Regions from separate parts of the Streptomyces sp. NPDC056160 genome, predicted to be linked through region 2. Evidence: riboswitches for the same ligand, from Rfam matches in the RefSeq annotation. Region 2 holds a riboswitch; the other holds the start of a gene.
The links. A riboswitch is a leader RNA that binds a small molecule or an ion and turns the genes downstream of it on or off. The one in region 2 is predicted to bind glycine.

Region 1: another riboswitch for glycine. It lies ahead of gcvP (aminomethyl-transferring glycine dehydrogenase); the one in region 2 lies ahead of gcvT (glycine cleavage system aminomethyltransferase GcvT).

The regions. Positions count from the first base shown of each region.
Region 1 covers NZ_JBHJUW010000180.1:8,832-13,238, forward strand. Annotated here, with positions in the region: gene ACFC02_RS37825 (MerR family transcriptional regulator) at 1-89, shown strand, start outside; gene ACFC02_RS37830 (DNA polymerase IV) at 229-1,623, shown strand; gene ACFC02_RS37835 (PRC-barrel domain-containing protein) at 1,860-2,237, opposite strand; glycine riboswitch at 2,351-2,445, shown strand; gene gcvP (aminomethyl-transferring glycine dehydrogenase) at 2,622-4,407, shown strand, end outside.
Region 2 covers NZ_JBHJUW010000049.1:49,281-53,687, forward strand. Annotated here, with positions in the region: gene ACFC02_RS19765 (enhanced serine sensitivity protein SseB C-terminal domain-containing protein) at 1-351, opposite strand, end outside; gene ACFC02_RS19770 (enhanced serine sensitivity protein SseB) at 748-1,551, opposite strand; gene ACFC02_RS19775 (AAA family ATPase) at 1,593-2,291, opposite strand; glycine riboswitch at 2,462-2,561, shown strand; gene gcvT (glycine cleavage system aminomethyltransferase GcvT) at 2,721-3,848, shown strand; gene gcvH (glycine cleavage system protein GcvH) at 3,958-4,335, shown strand; gene glyA (serine hydroxymethyltransferase) at 4,353-4,407, shown strand, end outside.

The DNA.
Region 1 (4,407 bases), on a different contig from region 2:
TGCACGGCGAGCGGGTCGACACCGGCGAGACCCTGGTCGGCCAGAACCCCGGCGACGAGCTGGCCCGGCGCCGCAACCGAGCCGTCTGAGCCCTCCGAACGGCGGGCGTGGGCGGGTCGTCGGCCGAGGACCCCGGCCGTCCTGCCGGCGGTCGGCCGGGCCGGGTCGCGAAGCCGGGCCGTGCCCCGCGAGGGGGCATTGTCAGTGCCGTGGTGCAGCATCGGAGATGTGAGAACCGCGCCCACGATCCTGCATCTCGACATGGATGCCTTCTTCGCCCAGGCGGAGCAGGCATCCAAGCCGAGCCTGCGGGGGAAGGCCGTCGTCGTCGGAGGACTCGGACCGCGCGGCGTGGTCGCCACCGCTTCGTACGAGGCCCGGGTCTTCGGCGTCCACTCCGCGATGCCGATGGCCCAGGCACGCCGGCTGGCGCCGAACGCCGCGTACCTGGTGCCCCGCTTCGGCTTCTACCGGGCCATCAGCGAACAGGTGATGCAGCTGCTGCGGGAGCTGTCCCCGCTCGTGGAGCCGCTCAGCCTGGACGAGGCGTTCGTGGACCTGGAGGCCGGGGGAGCGGCCTGGGACGAGGCCTCCGCCCGCCTGGCCGGGGCCGAGCTGCGGGCCGGTATCCGGGCCGTGACGGGGCTGACCGGCTCGGTGGGGCTGGCCGCCTCCAAGATGCTCGCCAAGATCGCCTCGGAGCGGGCCAAGCCCGACGGGCTGGTGCTCATCGAGCCCGGCACGGAGCGGGACCTCCTCGGCCCGCTCTCGGTGCGCACCCTGCCGGGCGTCGGACCGGCCACGGGGGACCATCTGCGGCGGGCCGGGATCCACACCGTCGACGAACTCGCCGAGGCGGGCGAGGACGAACTCGTCCGGCTCCTGGGCAAGGCGCACGGGCACGCGCTGCACGCCATGGCGCTGGCCCACGACGAGCGGCCCGTCGTCGCCGAGCGGGAGGCCAAGTCGGTGTCGGTCGAGGACACGTACGACATCGACATCCACGACCGGCTGCGGGTGGGGCTGGAGGTCCAGCGGCTCGCCGACCGCTGCGTGCGGCGGCTGCGCGGCTCGGGGCTCTCGGGCCGCACCATCGTGCTGAAGGTGCGGCGCTACGACTTCTCCACCCTGACCCGGTCCGAGACGCTGCGCGGGCCCACCGACGATCCCGCGGTGGTCCGGGAGGCGGCGGCCCGGCTGCTGGACTCCGTGGACACCACCGGCGGGGTGCGGCTGCTCGGCGTGGGCGTGTCGGGGCTCGCCGACTACACGCAGGAGGACCTGTTCGCCCAGGCGGCCGGTGCGGGGGCGGAGAGCCCCGCGGAGGAGCGCGTGGACGAACCGGCCCAGGTGCAGGCTGCCGGGCCCGCCGAGCGGCACTGGTCCGCGGGGCACGACGTGCGGCACGCCGAACACGGGCACGGGTGGGTGCAGGGCAGCGGTGTCGGCAGGGTCACGGTCAGGTTCGAGACACCCGGCTCGGAGCCCGGCCGGGTGCGGACCTTCCGTGTCGATGACCCGGCGCTGCAACCGGCGGATCCGTTGCCGCTGGTGCGGCGAAGACCGGCGGATCCGGCCGGTACGCCCGCGGCGGTGGGCGGGGAGACCGGCGGCCGGGGCTGAGAGGTCGGGGCTGAGGGACGACGCGGCAGCGTGCTCAGAGCCGGAAGGTGCTTCTGGGACAGCCTGCTTCTTGAGGGGACCGTGTTTCGCGTGTGGGGGCGGGTGAGTTCTCCTGGCGGAAGGCGTGCGGTTCGCGGCGGAGGGTTCCGGGGCGGCGGCGGTCGGTGCGGCGCGGTGCCGGTGTGGGTGAGTCGGCGGGTGGACCGTGCCGCGCCCGGCCGGGGCCGGGGGATCCTTCAGGCCTCCTCCGAGCCGGAGCCGGCCAGCTTGCCGAAGTCGCGGTCGGGGAGTGCGGCGGGAGGTGTGAGGTCGAGGCCGTAGTGGTGGTAGAGCTGGATTTCCTGCTCGGGGGAGAGGTGGCGGCCGACGCCGAAGTCGGGCGCCTCCTTGATCAGGGAGCGGTCGAAGGGGATGTGGAGGGCGCCCTCGACCAGTTCGCTGGGCTCCAGGGGCACGAAGGCGTCCCGGGAGAACAGTCCGGTCCGTATGGCCGCCCACTCGGGCACGCCGGTGGCGTCGTCGAGGTAGACCTCGTCCACCGTGCCGATCTTGTTGCCGTTGCGGTCGAACGCCTTGCGGCCGATCAGATTGCGCGGATCGATCTCGGTCAGCACGGTCCCTCCACATGGTCGCACCTCATCCGTAAGCACTACGAAAGAGCACATTCGGCCGGGCGGCCACTCGAAGGCTCCGGCTCTCGGCCCGCTGGTACCCTGGCAGCGGCTGCTGACCCCGTGCGGGAGAGTCCTCCGGCATCACCGGAGGCGCCGAAGGAGCAAATCCTCCCCGGAATCTCTCAGGCCCACGTACCGCACGGACGAGGTCACTCTGGAAAGCAGAGCGGGTGTCGACGGCTTCCGCTCTCACCGACGGTGAAAGCCGGTCGCCTGCCGGCGGCCCGGTGAAGCTCTCAGGTTGAGATGACAGAGGGGGAGGCCGTCGGGACACCCGCGCCGTGGTGTCCCTCGAAGGTCGCGTCAGACCAGGAGGCCTCCGCAATGACCGCCCAGCGCATTCCGCTCTCCGAGCTCGAACAGGGCATCCCCTTCGAACAGCGCCACATCGGGCCCGACCTCGAGGCGCGCGCCAAGATGCTCGCGCAGGTCGGCTACGGCTCGCTCGACGAACTCACCGCCGCCGCCGTGCCGGACGTCATCAAGAACGCCGACACCCTGGACCTGCCCGGCGCCCGCACCGAGGCCGAGGTGCTGGCCGAGCTGCGTTCCCTCGCCGACCGCAACCAGGTGCTCGGTTCGATGATCGGGCTCGGCTACTACGGGACGTTCACCCCGCCCGTCATCCTGCGCAACGTCATGGAGAACCCTGCCTGGTACACGGCGTACACCCCGTACCAGCCCGAGATCTCGCAGGGCCGGCTCGAAGCGCTGCTGAACTTCCAGACCGTCGTCGCCGACCTCACCGGCCTGCCGACCTCCGGCGCCTCCCTGCTCGACGAGGGCACGGCCGCCGCCGAGGCGCTGGCCCTGTCACGGCGCATGGGCAAGAACAAGAAGGGCCTGTTCCTCGTCGACGCGGACACGCTGCCGCAGACGATCGCCGTCATCCGGACCCGGGCCGAGCCGACCGGGGTCGAGGTCGTCGTCGCAGACCTCAGCGACGGCATCCCCGCCCACGTCGCCGAGCGCGAGATCAACGGCGTGCTCCTGCAGTACCCGGGCGCCTCCGGTGCCGTACGCGACCTCAGGCCCGTCATCGACCAGGCGCACGAGCTGGGCGCCCTGGTCACCGTCGCCGCCGACCTGCTCGCCCTCACGCTGCTCACCTCTCCCGGCGAGCTGGGCGCGGACATCGCCGTCGGCACCACCCAGCGCTTCGGTGTCCCGATGGGCTTCGGCGGGCCGCACGCCGGCTACATGGCGGTGCGCGAGCAGTTCGCCCGCAGCCTGCCCGGCCGCCTGGTCGGCGTCTCCGTCGACGCCGACGGCAACAAGGCCTACCGCCTGGCCCTGCAGACCCGCGAGCAGCACATCCGCCGCGAGAAGGCCACCAGCAACATCTGCACCGCGCAGGTGCTGCTCGCCGTCATGGCCGGCATGTACGCCGTCTACCACGGTCCCGACGGCCTGAAGGACATCGCGCGGCGCACCCACCGCTACGCCGCCGTGCTGGCCGAGGGCCTGAAGGCGGGCGGGGCGCGCATCGTCCACGACTCCTACTTCGACACGCTCACCGTCAAGGCCGAGGGCCGCGCCGCCGGCATCGTGGCCGCCGCCCGCGAGGCCGGGGTGAACCTGCGCCTGGTCGACGCCGACCACGTCTCGATCGCCTGCGACGAGACCACCACGCGGGCCCAGCTGCACGCCGTGTGGTCCGCGTTCGGCACCGCGGGCGACATCGACGCGCTGGACGCCGCCGCTCAGGTGCTGCCCGAGTCCCGGCTGCGCACCGACGCCTACCTCACCCACCCCGTCTTCCACCAGCACCGCTCCGAGACGGCGATGCTGCGGTACCTGCGCAGGCTCTCCGACCGCGACTACGCGCTCGACCGGGGCATGATCCCGCTGGGCTCGTGCACCATGAAGCTCAACGCGACCACGGAGATGGAGCCGGTCACCTGGCCCGAGTTCGGGCAGCTGCACCCCTTCGCGCCCGCCGAGCAGGCGCAGGGCTACCTCACCCTCATCCGCGAGCTGGAGGACCGGCTCGCCGAGGTCACCGGCTACGACAAGGTCTCCCTCCAGCCGAACGCCGGCTCGCAGGGCGAGCTGGCCGGTCTGCTCGCGGTCCGCGGCTACCACCGGGCCAACGGCGACGAGCAGCGCA
Region 2 (4,407 bases):
GCCGACGCCGCCGCCCGGGGCGTGCGGATTGAGCCAGAGGCCGTAGTGGTCGGGGTAGAGGGTGCGGGCGACGTCGAGCCCGTCGACCACCTCGTAGGAGCGCATCCAGCCGCTCGCCGACAGCTCCTGGGCGGAGGTGACACAGGGCGCGTAGCCGTGGCCGTCGACCTCCATGTGGCCGTACTGGGCGTCGGGGGAACCGGCCTGGCCGTGCCACAGCAGCATCCAGACCTGGCCGGAGGAGGGGGTCGCGAGGGTGCGCAGCAGCGCCTCGTAGGCGTCGTACCGCCCGGGTGTCACCTGGCGGAGCATCTGCTCCACGTGCCCGGCCGTGGTGCCGCTGGCGCTCACCTTCTACCGCCCCTTCGTCGTGCTCCGACCGAGCTGTGGACCTGGGTCCTGTCGTCGCCTTCCCGTCGTCCGCCCGGCGCGCGGGTCGGACGGGAAGGCGAGGCAGGGCCCAGTGCTGTGGCCGGAAAGGTTTGCCGATGACTCGCGGCGTCCGGTGGGGTGCCTCGCAAGGCGGAGCATCGCCCGCGTACTGGACGTACTCGGGTGATGCGACAACGCGGCGAGGTACCGTGCCGGGCGTCGCGAGCCGGTGGACCTTTCCGGCCGCAGCACTAGCTTAAGGCCGCCCGTGGGGCGCGGTGCGTGCCGTGGTCGCGGGACGGCGGGCGCGCTCGGCCGGGCCCGTCCCCGCGGTGCGGCGGCGCGGGTCGGGCCGCGACGCCCGCACGGGGTGCCTCAGTGACCCGACTCGTAGAACGGCCGGACCCTTTCGCGCATCCATTCGGCCACCGGGTCGTCCGTGATGTCCAGGAGGACGAGGTTGACCGGCCAGGGGGTGGGCGCCTTGGCCAGGGCGCGGCCCAGCGCGTCCAGCGGGCGGCTGCGCAGGTCGTCGTCCCACTGGGACAGCTCGACCCCGACGAACATGACCGGGTCGGCCGTCTCGACGGCGGCCAGGCAGCGGCGGGCGGTGCGGACCACGCCGGTGGCGGCGAACTCGGTACCGGCGGCGGACAGGAAGTCCACCGGGTCGTCCTGCCAGTCGGGTTCGTAGAGGCGGACCCGGCCGCCGCCGGCGGGGCCGTCCAGTTCGGTGCGCCCGGCCCGGCACAGTTCCGCCACGGCCTGCGGGGGCAGCGGGAGACCGGCCACGCCGTCCGGGTTCAGCGCGATGCCGACCTGGGCGGGCAGTCCCCGCGCGAACTCGACGGCGGGCGCGACGGTGAACGCCATGTGGTGGCCGGCGACCTGGCGCAGCTGCTCCTCGGAGCTGAAGACCGGTACGTAGGCCTGGCCCTCGATCTCCAGGGTGGGCAGGTCGAGCGAGCCGCTGTGCGGGCCGCCGCCGCTCGGGAGCGGGACCCACAGGAAGCTGCGGCCCAGGACCTCGATGATCCGGCCGCCGGCCGTCGGGATGCCGAGGGCGGCGGAGAGCACTTCCTCCAGTTCGTTGCCGGGCCACCCGCCGTGCGGGTGGGGGTGCGCCTGTGCCGGGAAGTCCCCCGGAAAGTCCGCGGAGAAGTCCGCCGGGAAGTCCATCTGCCTACCGCCTGCTGGGAACCACTGCTGTGACCGAAAGGCTAACGGGTGCCGTCGCCGGGCGGGCCGGTGAACCCGATCCGCCGCAGACCGGCCGCCGCCTCCCGGTCCAGCAGGACCGCCGCGTCGCACCCCCGGGGCAGCTCACCGCGCTCCACGGCGGCGACCAGGCGGGCCGTGGCCCTGCGGTGGCGCAGGAAGGCGTAGCGGGAGACGCCCCGGCCGCGCTCGCGCTGGCCGCAGAGGGCGGCGGCGGGCGCCACGTCCAGCAGCAGCAGGTGGAGGGCGCCGCCGCGCCGGTGGGCGGTGCGGGCGAGCCAGGCGCGGACCCAGGCCTGGGTGCCGCAGTCGTGGACCACGACACCCTCGCCGGTGCGCAGGGCGCGGCGCAGCGCGGCGTAGTGGGCGAGGCGGACCAGGGGGCGGTACAGGGCGTACGGGAGGCGGCCGGCCAGGCGGGCGTCCCAGCGGTCGCGGGTGTCCTCGGAGTCGATCCGCGCGCCGCGGGCCGCGCGGCGCATCAGCGTGGTCTTGCCGCTGCCGGGCAGGCCGGTGACCACGACCAGGTCGCGGGGGCCGAAGAGCAGGGCGTGCGGGGTGCGGCCGGCCCGCTGCCGCAGGTCGCGGACGACGGGCGCGGTGCGCTCGCCGCGGTGGGCGCGGCCGGCGGCCGTCGGCCGTGCCGGCAGGGCGAGGGCCCGGGTCGTCGCGTACGCCGGCGCTGTCCTGTTCACCGTCATCGTCCTCCCCGGGGTGGTGACGGTTCACCTCCCCCTTGAGTGCAAAGAGAAGGTAATACGCGGTGTCTGCCGTTTGCGTGCGCGTTCTGCCACAGGCCGGTTACAGATCCGGCCTGCCGCGAAGAGTCCGGGCGTGCGATGATGTCCGCGCCAACTGCATACCGGCCGCTTGAATCCGCGCGGGAGAGTCCCCGGCAGTACGTCTGCCCGGGGCGCCGAAGGAGCAAGTCCCTCCCTTGAATCTCTCAGGCCCCGTACCGCGCGGGCGAGGCACATCTGAAAAGCGGGCCGCTGCCGCAGTGGCTCCACCCAAGGTGCAAGCCGTGCCCGTCCGTCCGACGGCGGTCATGGCGAACCTCTCAGGTTCCGATGACAGATGGGGAGGACACCCGACCTGTCCTCGCCCGTTCCTTCCTGGGAGACCGACCGATGAGCAGTTCCGCGTCCCGTCCGCTCCGCCGTACCGCACTCGACGCGGTGCACCGTTCGCTCGGCGCGACGATGACCGACTTCGCCGGCTGGGACATGCCGCTGCGCTACGGCTCCGAGCGCGACGAGCACGTCGCCGTGCGCACGAAGGCCGGTCTCTTCGACCTGTCCCACATGGGTGAGATCACGGTGACCGGCCCGCAGGCGGCCGCCCTGCTGAACCACGCCCTGGTCGGCAACATCGCCTCCGTCGGCGTCGGCCGGGCCCGCTACACCATGATCTGCCGCGAGGACGGCGGCATCCTGGACGACCTGATCGTCTACCGGCTGGCCGAGACCGAGTACATGGTCGTCGCCAACGCCTCCAACGCCCAGGTGGTGCTGGACGCGCTCAGCGAGCGGGCGGCCGGCTTCGACGCCGAGGTCCGCGACGACCGCGACGCCTACGCCCTGATCGCCGTGCAGGGCCCGGAGTCCCCCGGCATCCTCAAGTCGTTGACCGACTCCGACCTGGACGGCCTGAAGTACTACGCCGGCCTGCCGGGCACGGTCGCGGGCGTGCCCGCGCTGATCGCACGCACCGGCTACACCGGCGAGGACGGCTTCGAGCTGTTCGTGAAGCCCGAGCACGCCGTGGAGCTGTGGCAGGCGCTGACGAAGGCCGGGGAGAGCGCCGGCCTGGTCCCCTGCGGCCTGTCCTGCCGCGACACGCTGCGCCTGGAGGCGGGCATGCCGCTGTACGGGCACGAGCTGACCGAGGAACTGACCCCGTTCGACGCGGGGCTCGGCCGGGTGGTCAAGTTCGAGAAGGAGGGGGACTTCGTCGGGCGTGAGGCGCTGCTCGCCGCTGCCGAGCGCGCCGAGCAGGCACCTCCGCGCGTCCTGGTCGGCCTCGTCTGCGAGGGCCGCCGCATCCCGCGCGCGGGCTACGGCGTCGTCGCCGGCGGCGAGGTCGTCGGCGAGGTCACCTCCGGCGCCCCCTCCCCGACCCTGGGCAAGCCGATCGCCATGGCGTACGTCGACGCCGCGCACGCCGCGCCGGGCACGGCCGGTGTCGGCGTGGACATCCGGGGCAACCACGAGCCCCTCGAAGTCGTGGCGCTGCCCTTCTACAAGCGGCGGAAGTGACGCCGTCGTCACCGGTCAGGGGTGACGTGGGCCACATCGCCCCGGTCACGCACGCCCTGCGCAGTCCCTCATTCACCAGCACTCCCCCGCGTACAGGAGAATTCAGGCCATGAACAACCCCCAGCAGCTGCGCTACAGCAAGGAGCACGAGTGGCTGTCGCCCGCCGAGGACGGCGTGGCGACGGTCGGCATCACCGAGTTCGCGGCCAACGCGCTCGGCGATGTCGTCTACGCCGACCTCCCGGCGGTGGGCTCCACGGTGACCGCGGGCGAGACCTGCGGCGAGCTGGAGTCGACCAAGTCGGTCTCCGACCTGTACTCCCCGGTCAGCGGTGAGATCACCGAGATCAACCAGGACGTGGTGGACGACCCGTCCCTGGTGAACTCCGCGCCCTTCGAGGGCGGCTGGCTGTTCAAGGTGCGCCTGTCGGAGGAGCCGGCCGACCTGCTCTCCGCCGACGAGTACAGCGCGCAGAACGCCGGCTGAGGAGCAAAGGGACCCAGATGACTGTTCTCAACACGCCCCTGCACGAACTCGACCCGGACGTGGCCGCCGCGG